4 regions of the Thermosipho globiformans genome follow, and region 2 is predicted to be linked to each of the others. Evidence: riboswitches for the same ligand, from Rfam matches in the RefSeq annotation. Region 2 holds a riboswitch; each other region holds the start of a gene.
The links. A riboswitch is a leader RNA that binds a small molecule or an ion and turns the genes downstream of it on or off. The one in region 2 is predicted to bind cobalamin.
Positions count from the first base shown of each region.

Region 1 (2,174 bases), on a different contig from region 2:
ATTCCTGTCATTGAACCCATATTTTCCAATTAATTTCCCCGAAGAATACACTTTAATATACGAACATTCAACATATGGAAAATACACATACTCATATCCATTTGGAATTTTAAATTCTAAATTAATAGTTTTCCTAGAATTTAACACTAATGAAATAGGAAGTTTTATTCCATTCTCTGCTTCTTCAATTTTTACTCCTTTTGGATGTGAAAAATAATAAAACAACATTGGAAATAATAAAAAAATCAAAAAAGCAATTAAAAAATATTTTAGATAAAATTTAACCATTTATACGCCTCCTATACCCACGTATAATTTTATCATAAAAAAAGCTGAAAATTCGACAAAAAAATTTCAGATTTATATAACAATCTTTAATATTGAGATTCTTCAAAAATTCACATTTTTCAGCAAAGAACAAATCAAAAAATCATATTTTTACAAGATTCAACAATTTTACAGTGTTTGACATAAAAAGAAAGATAGAATATAATTTTAATGTATCGGGGTGTAGCGCAGTTGGCTAGCGCGCTTGCATGGGGCGCAAGAGGTCGCTGGTTCAAGTCCAGTCACCCCGACCAAAAGGCCGGGTAATCCGGCCTTTTATAGTATATAATATAGAAAACCATCATAGGTTAAGGGAACGCCGGTGAAAGGCCGGGGCTGCCCAGCAACCGTAACCGGGGACGAAATCCACAGAATGCCACTGGGAGTATTTCCTGGGAAGGCGTGGAGAGTAGGTTGATCCGGGAGCCGGGAGACCTGCCTATGATGAAAGTTACTTCCCGAATGCTAGGGCATTTCGGGGAAATTTTTGTTTTTATTAAGGTGAAAATATGAAAGGATGCTACTTACTATTAATTGAATTGCCAATAGATACCAAAATAAAAAAATGGAATCTAAAAAAAGGTACTTACGTATATGTGGGCTCTGCTATGAACAATCTTGAAAAAAGAGTATCTAGGCACTTGTCCAAAAATAAAAAGTTACACTGGCATATCGATTATCTTCTTGATAAATCAAGCGTAAAATCAGTTATAATGGTTTCTTCAAATACAAAATGTGAGGAAAAGATTTCACTCTACATGTCTCAATTTTTTACAGGTCCTAAAGGGTTTGGCAGTTCCGATTTAAGAGTGCAGACTAATCTATATTATATAGATAATTTTAATAAATTTTCAAAAATACTTTCTAACATACTCAAGGGGGAATTAAAATGAATGAGGCAGGGTATCTTGAAGAACTTGCTAATAAACTTTTTAAAATAAAAAAGCAAACTCCATTGCCTATGTTCAAGGACAAAAGAGTTTATGTTTTTGCTGCAGATCATGGAGTAGTACAAAACGGAGTTTCCGCATATCCTAAAAACGTCACCTACCAAATGGTTTTAAATTATTTTAAAGGTGGTGCAGGCATAAATGTCTTTGCAAGGCATATGGGACTTAAATTTTTTGTGGTGGACAGTGGTGTAGATTATGATTTTGAAGATAATCCTTCATTGGTAAAAATGAAAGTAGGATATGGTACAAAAGATTTTTCAAAGGGACCTGCAATGACAAGAGAAGAAGCAATTAGGTGTATTGAATATGGAATGAAAGTTGCAAAAAAAGCTATAAAGCAAGGTGCTGATTTACTTGTAATAGGTGATAAAGGTATCGGTAATACAACAACAGCAACAGCAATATTTGCTGCATTTGGTTTTGATGTGGATAAAATAACCGATATTGGAACACCTATACCTCCTTCTTCCGTAATAAAGAAAAGAAATATTGTAAAAAAAGCTTTGAAAATAAATAGACCAAACCCAAATGATCCAATTGATGTTCTCTCAAAGGTTGGCGGATACTGCATAGGACAAATGGCAGGTTTTATCTTAGAAGCTTTTAAAAATAAAGTCCCTGTGGTTGTAGACGGATTTCCAACAACCGCTGGATTTTACCTAGCGTATAAGATAAATGAAAAAGTTTTAGATTACGCCTTTTTCGGACATTTATCAAAAGTAAAAGGGCATAAAATCATTTTAGATAGCCTAGGCGTAAGACCTATTTTAGATCTTGATATGAGACTTGGCGAAGGAACTGGAGCAGCTTTATCTGTTTATTTAATAGAAGCTGCTATAAAATACTTTAACTTTAAAAATAAAAAGGTGATATCATGATAACTCTTATAACTGG
Region 1 is NZ_BHXD01000007.1:60,344-62,517, forward strand. Features, by position in the region: gene EO083_RS06195 (GGDEF domain-containing protein) at 1-288, opposite strand, end outside; tRNA gene EO083_RS06200 (tRNA-Pro) at 505-581, shown strand; cobalamin riboswitch at 616-784, shown strand; gene EO083_RS06205 (GIY-YIG nuclease family protein) at 837-1,220, shown strand; gene cobT (nicotinate-nucleotide--dimethylbenzimidazole phosphoribosyltransferase) at 1,217-2,158, shown strand; gene cobU (bifunctional adenosylcobinamide kinase/adenosylcobinamide-phosphate guanylyltransferase) at 2,155-2,174, shown strand, end outside.
Region 1: linked by a shared signal. The riboswitch ahead of EO083_RS06205 (GIY-YIG nuclease family protein) and the one ahead of EO083_RS08790 (ATP-grasp domain-containing protein) in region 2 are both predicted to bind cobalamin.

Region 2 (2,174 bases):
ACTATTCATATTTTCCCCTCCCTTTCTATCCCTTTTATTATTTATTATACCAGAAAAATGAGCATTTTTCAGTTTTTTAGAATTATAAAAATATTAACATTATAAACTTTGATATTTATAAATATTTAATGTTATTAACCTTATTTTTACTTGAAATCTATTACGCAATGTTATAGAATAAGATGCTAAATGAATTGTTAATTTATAGACAAGGAGGTTGATCATGGAAAAATCACAGGAAAGGTTAATACTTTTAACAGGATTATTTACCGCCGTCATTATCATCTCAAACATAATAGCAGGAAAACTAGTTAATATTGGCCCATTTGTCATCACTTTATCAGTTTTAATTTATCCACTCAGTTTTGGTATATCTAATATTATATTTGAAGTTTACGGAGCTAATATGGCCAAAAAGGTTATCAAAGTTGGATTTTTAGCCTCACTAATCTTAGTTGCATATTCATATTTAGTGATATTTTATCCTCCATCAAATATTTTTAATAAAAACGATGCCTATGTAATAGTGTTTAATTCGACTCCACGAATAATATTAGCAAGCTTTTTAGCGTATCTTTCAGCACAATATACTAATATTTGGGCTTTTAATTTGCCTAAAAAATTATTTAACTATGGAAATGTTACCTTTAGAAATACTTTTTCAATGATAATAACTCAATTTGTAGATTCTATAGTTTTCGTTGTAGTATCCTTTTTCGGCTCATACGATCTTAACGTACTGTTTAACATGATATTATCACAGTACATAGTAAAGCTGGCTCTATCAATTTTCAATAGTCCAATAATTAATATGAGCGTTAAAAAAATTAAAAACGAATTTGCTTTCGAAGAATAATACGCAATTAATTGGCCTTTTTTAAAATAATTAAAGATTACAAAAATTATAATTTTTGTTATAATTTTCTAGAAAAGTGAATATTATTTTGGAATAAAGGTGCCTATTTGGCTTAAAAGGGAAGCTGGTGAAAATCCAGCGCGGCCCCGCCACTGTAACCGAGGACGAAATCCACAACATGCCACTGGGAAGTATTCCTGGGAAGGCGTGGAGAATAGGATGAATCGGAAGCCAGGAGACCTGCCTTTATTCCAAAGCGTTTCTCAATCTCGAGGGAAGATTGAGAAAAAATTTTTTATTCAATACTTTGGAGGTGAGATGGTGAAAATCCATGAGTTTGTTGGTAAAAAAATTTTAAAAGAGGCAGGGATTGAAACACCAAAAGGTTATATCATTAAAAACTTAGATAATTTACAAGTAAAATTCCTTCCTGCTGTATTAAAAAGTCAAGTCCTTGTTGGAAGTCGAATGAAAGCAGGTGGAATACTATTTGCAAACACAAAAGACGAATTTTTAACCAATGCGTCTGAATTATTGAAAAAAGAAATTCAAGGAGAAAAACCTTATGCAATTCTTGTTGAAGAAAAAATAAATATTAAACATGAATATTACATTTCTTTATATATTGATAGAATAGAAAAAGATATAAAAATACTTTTTTCAGAAAATGGTGGTATAGAAATTGAGAATAATAAAAATAATATTTTAAATCTAAGCATAAATGATTATAAAAAGCTTCCCGATAAATTTCACGATATTGTTATTAAGCTACATAAATTATTTACTGAAAAAGACCTGACCCTTCTTGAAATTAATCCTCTTGCAGAAGATGAAAATGGCAAGTTAATCGCGCTTGATTGTGTAATGCATCTTGATGACAATGCATTATTTAGACAAAAATGGGCTCAAGAATTTGTAAATGATTCATATCCATTTCATTTCGTAAAATTAGATGGTGATATTGGCATTATCGGTTGTGGAGCTGGAATAGTTATGGCAACAATGGATGCAGTAAATCTATATGGTGGAAAACCTGCCAACTTTTTGGATCTTGGTGGTGGTGCAAATTCAAATGTAACTTTAGAAGCATTGAGATTACTAAAGTCACTAAATGTAAAAAAAATCATAATGAATATATTCGGTGGTATTACAAAATGCGACGAAATAGCAAAAGCAATCGTAAAATTCAAAAACGAAAATAAAAATCTTCCTATATTTGTCAGAATAACCGGTACCAATGAAGAAGAAGCCAAACAAATATTAGACGAAAATAACATAGCTTATTTTGATGATATGTACGATATGATTAAATTTGCAA
Region 2 is NZ_BHXD01000014.1:31,937-34,110, forward strand. Features, by position in the region: gene EO083_RS08780 (oxygen-binding di-iron domain-containing protein) at 1-9, opposite strand, end outside; gene EO083_RS08785 (queuosine precursor transporter) at 224-856, shown strand; cobalamin riboswitch at 937-1,118, shown strand; gene EO083_RS08790 (ATP-grasp domain-containing protein) at 1,178-2,174, shown strand, end outside.

Region 3 (2,174 bases), on a different contig from region 2:
CATTCTGCAATTTTTCAGATATTTGATGAAAATGTGGTAAAGATATTAATAACTGCATCTGGCGGTGCAGTAAGAGATAAAGAAAATATAGATGATTTATCAGTCGAAGATATATTAAATCACCCTGTTTGGAGTATGGGTAAAAAAATAACCGTAGATTCTTCAACAATGGTAAATAAAGCATTTGAAGTAATTGAAGCTTTCGAACTCTTTGAATTGGAAAATATTGAAGTAAAAATACATCCTACCGGAACAGTTCATGGAGCTGTATTTTTAAAAGATGGAACTGTAAAGATTCATTTTGGATTCCCAGACATGAAAATTCCAATTTCTTATTCACTAAGTTATCCGAATAGATTATACGAAAATAAAAACTGGCCAAATTTTGAAAGTAAAAATTTTATATTTGAAGATGTAAATCCATCAAAATACCCGGCATTTTTCTACGGAAAAAATGTAATTAAAGATCTTGCAAAAAGAATAGCCTTTAATGCAGCTGACGAAATAGCTGTAGAAAAATTCCTAAATGGGCAAATAAAATTTTCAAAAATAGCTGATATAGTTATAAACACATGCGAAAAAATAGATGGAAATATAAATGATTTTAAAGAAATCTTTGAAATAGACAAAATTGCAAGACAAATTGCAAAAGAACAATATTAGTGTTATAATCTATTTACAGGCAACTTAATATTTTCCCTTTCAAATAAGGGAAGCCGGTGAAAGTCCGGCACGGGGACGCCACCGTAACCGGGGACGAAATCCACAAAATGCCACTGGGATATTTCCTGGGAAGGCGTGGAGAGTAGGATGATCCGGAAGTCGGGATACCTTATTTGAAAGGAAAGCAATCCACCTTTGCGGTCCCTAAGGGTGGGCGTTTTTCTTTAAAATATTATATAGGAGGGATAAAGGATGAAAAGATGGGTTATTTTCTTAAGTGTCTTGTTAACTACATTTATATTTGCACTATCTATTGTTGATGATGCTGGAAGATTGGTAAACTTTGATAAAATACCGGAAAGAATAGTTTCTGCTGCTCCAAGTTCCACAAAATTTCTTGTAAAACTTGGTCTTGGAGAAAATATAGTTGGTGTTACAGATTGGGATTCTTTTAATGCTGAAAAAATTGGAAATATGGTACCGCTAAACATAGAAAAAATTATTTCATTAAATCCTGACATTGTAATCACTTTCGGGGGCTTTCAACTTCCAGAAGTTCAAAAGTTAGAAAAATTCGGTATTAAGGCACTTGTTTTAAATCCAACAACACTAAATGACGTTGCAAGAGATGTAATGCTCCTTGGAAATGTATTTGGTAAAGAACAAATAGCATCTGAAATTGCAAATAAAATAAAACAAACAATTTCAGAATATGGTGCAAAAAGCTCAAAAGTACCTCTTGAAAAAAGGCCAAAAGTCTTTTTCACAATAACGGTTCCAAATAATGAAACAAAAGATCTCTGGACTGCAGGAACTGGCTCTTACGTAAATGAATTGATTACATATGCAGGTGGGGTAAATATCTGTGCTCCTTATTCTGGAAATAATGGATGGTTCTCTGTAAATTGGGAATTTTTAACATACAATGATCCTGATATAATAATTGTTGCATCATACATTAGTCCAGATGAAACCATAAAGCAAATAAAATCGCATGAAATATTTAAAAATCTTAAGGCAGTTAAAAACGACAAAGTATTTGTTATTGATGGTAACGACATAAGCTCAATATCCCCAGATATAGTCAAATACCTTGAAATTTTCTATAATTTCTTTTATGGAGGAAAATAATGACTAAAATAAACATTTATAAGGCTGGAAGGATCATCCTTCCAGTCTTGTTCTTCTTAGTAATCCTTATAAACCTTTCTATAGGAACTGTGAAAGTTCCAATTTCTCAAATTTTTAATCCTGAAAATGAGCAAATAAAATTCCTCATATGGAACGTTAGATTCCCAAGAATATTAATGAGCCTTATAGCTGGTTCAGGTCTTGCGCTTGTTGGAAATATCTATCAAACAATAATGAAAAATCCACTTGTTGATCCATATCTAATTGGTACATCTTCAGGAGCTGGTTTTGGTGCTGTTTTAGCACTCTATGTTGCTGTGTCATTGAACAGAACTGTCAGTGTTAACGTATTTTCTTTTGCATTTTCATTACTTGCTTCA
Region 3 is NZ_BHXD01000004.1:54,085-56,258, reverse strand. Features, by position in the region: gene EO083_RS04395 (1-deoxy-D-xylulose-5-phosphate reductoisomerase) at 1-663, shown strand, start outside; cobalamin riboswitch at 688-853, shown strand; gene EO083_RS04390 (ABC transporter substrate-binding protein) at 916-1,794, shown strand; gene EO083_RS04385 (FecCD family ABC transporter permease) at 1,794-2,174, shown strand, end outside.
Region 3: linked by a shared signal. The riboswitch ahead of EO083_RS04390 (ABC transporter substrate-binding protein) and the one ahead of EO083_RS08790 (ATP-grasp domain-containing protein) in region 2 are both predicted to bind cobalamin.

Region 4 (2,174 bases), on a different contig from region 2:
ACATCTTGAAGGGCCATTTATAAATAAAGAGAAGTCTGGTGCTCAGAATAAAGAGTATATCACTGATTTTAATGGAAAAATTATAGATCTTGAAAAAGTAAAAATTATGACAGTTGCACCGGAAATTAAAGGATTTTTTGAACTTTTGAAAATACTAAAAGAAAATAAAGTAGCAGCATCTATAGGGCATTCAAGTGCAACATTTGATATTTTCAAGAAAGCGTATGAGGCTGGAGTAAATAGAATAACGCATTTTCCAAATGCTTTACCACAACTTCATCACAGAGAAATAGGTGTTGTTGGTGGCGTGTTTCTTTATAAACCATTTGTTGAGATTATTCCGGATTTAATACATCTTTCAAAAGATTTCTTAAGACTTGTATATAAATTGCTTGGGCCTGATAGGATAATTCTTGTAACAGATAGTATTTCTGCAACAGGTTTAAAGGATGGATTATATGACCTTGGTGGGTTATTGGTTAAAGTCAAGGATGGCATAGCAAGGCTTGAAGACGGTACGCTTGCTGGGAGTACTTTAAAATTTAGTGATGGGTTGAGAAACTTTAAAAAAGTTACTAATTGTTCATTAAAGGATTTATCAAAAGTATCTTCTTATAACGCTTTAAAGAGCATAGGTATAGATGGTGGAAGAATAAAGGAAGGATATCCTGCAAAATTTGTGCTTTTAAATCAAGATTTGCAGATAATCAAAGTTTATAGCTAGAAGTCTAAGTTGATAAAGGTGAAAATTGGTGGTATAATGCATACAGAAAATTGAATATAATGTTAACACCTTGGGTACCAAAGCGGTTTAAAAGGGAACGCCGGTGAAAGGCCGGGGCTGCCCAGCAACCGTAACCGGGGACGAAATCCACAGGATGCCACTGGGAGTATTTCCTGGGAAGGCGTGGAGAGTAGGTTGATCCGGGAGCCGGGAGACCTGCCTAAGGTGTAGCAATTCCACAAAAGCTAGGGGCTTTTTGTGGAAATTTTTGTTTAGATATATTCAAAAGGGGGGATTTTGTGGATTTAAAACAAAAGGTTATTGATAGGCTAAATAATTTAACAAAACCGGTTAGAAGTCTTGGATATCTAGAAGACATTGCACTAAAGATGGCACTTATTCAAAACAAAGAAATTCCAGAATTGTTTAATAACAAGAGAGTATATGTCTTTGCATCGGATCATGGTGTTGTAGAAAATGGAGTTTCTGCATATCCTAAGGATGTTACTTATCAAATGGTTTTTAACTTTTTAAATGGTGGTGCCGCAATAAATGTCTTTTCAAGACATGTTGGTGCAAAGGTTTATGTAGTTGATGCAGGTGTTGATTATGATTTTCAAGATAACCCTTCCTTGATAAAAATGAAGGTCGGTTACGGTACAAAAGATTTTACGAAAGGCCCTGCAATGAGTAGAGATGAAGCAGAAAAGTGTATTGAATTTGGTAAAAAAATAGCAAGAGAGGCAATAGAGGCAGGAGCAGACCTTCTTGCTGTGGGAGATATGGGGATAGGAAACACCACAACAGCTTCAGCGATTGCTGTTGCATTTGGATACAGTATCGACGATATTATTGATATTGGAACACCACTTGATAGCCAAGGAATTAAAAGGAAAAAAGAGGCAATATTAAGAGCAATTGAAGTTAACAAACCTGATCCAAAAGATCCAATAGATGTTCTTTCAAAGGTTGGAGGATACTGTATAGGTGAAATGGCAGGATTCATACTTGAGGCAGCCCATTCTAAAGTTCCTGTCGTAATTGATGGTTTTCCTACCACTTCAGCATTTTTAATTTCCTATTATCTAGACAAAGATGTTATAAATTATGCATTTAGTGGGCATAAATCCTATGTGAAAGGACACAAAGTTATATTGGATTCTTTAAATCTGCGTCCTATTCTTGATCTTGATATGAGACTTGGAGAAGGAACAGGAGCGGTTCTTTCAATGCCAATTATAGAGGCAGCTATAAAGATGATAAGGGAGATGGCTACCTTTGATTCGGCCAATGTTTCAAAGGGAATCGACCAGAATTTGGAGGATGTAAAATGAAGGGTATATTATTGATTGCTCATGGTAGTAGAGTTCAAGAGACAAAAGAGGTTGCATACGGATATTTTGAAGACTTACAAAAAAAATACAAAAACTGCAAACTAGGTTTTATGGAA
Region 4 is NZ_BHXD01000007.1:32,098-34,271, reverse strand. Features, by position in the region: gene nagA (N-acetylglucosamine-6-phosphate deacetylase) at 1-724, shown strand, start outside; cobalamin riboswitch at 780-962, shown strand; gene cobT (nicotinate-nucleotide--dimethylbenzimidazole phosphoribosyltransferase) at 1,024-2,058, shown strand; gene EO083_RS06085 (sirohydrochlorin chelatase) at 2,055-2,174, shown strand, end outside.
Region 4: linked by a shared signal. The riboswitch ahead of cobT (nicotinate-nucleotide--dimethylbenzimidazole phosphoribosyltransferase) and the one ahead of EO083_RS08790 (ATP-grasp domain-containing protein) in region 2 are both predicted to bind cobalamin.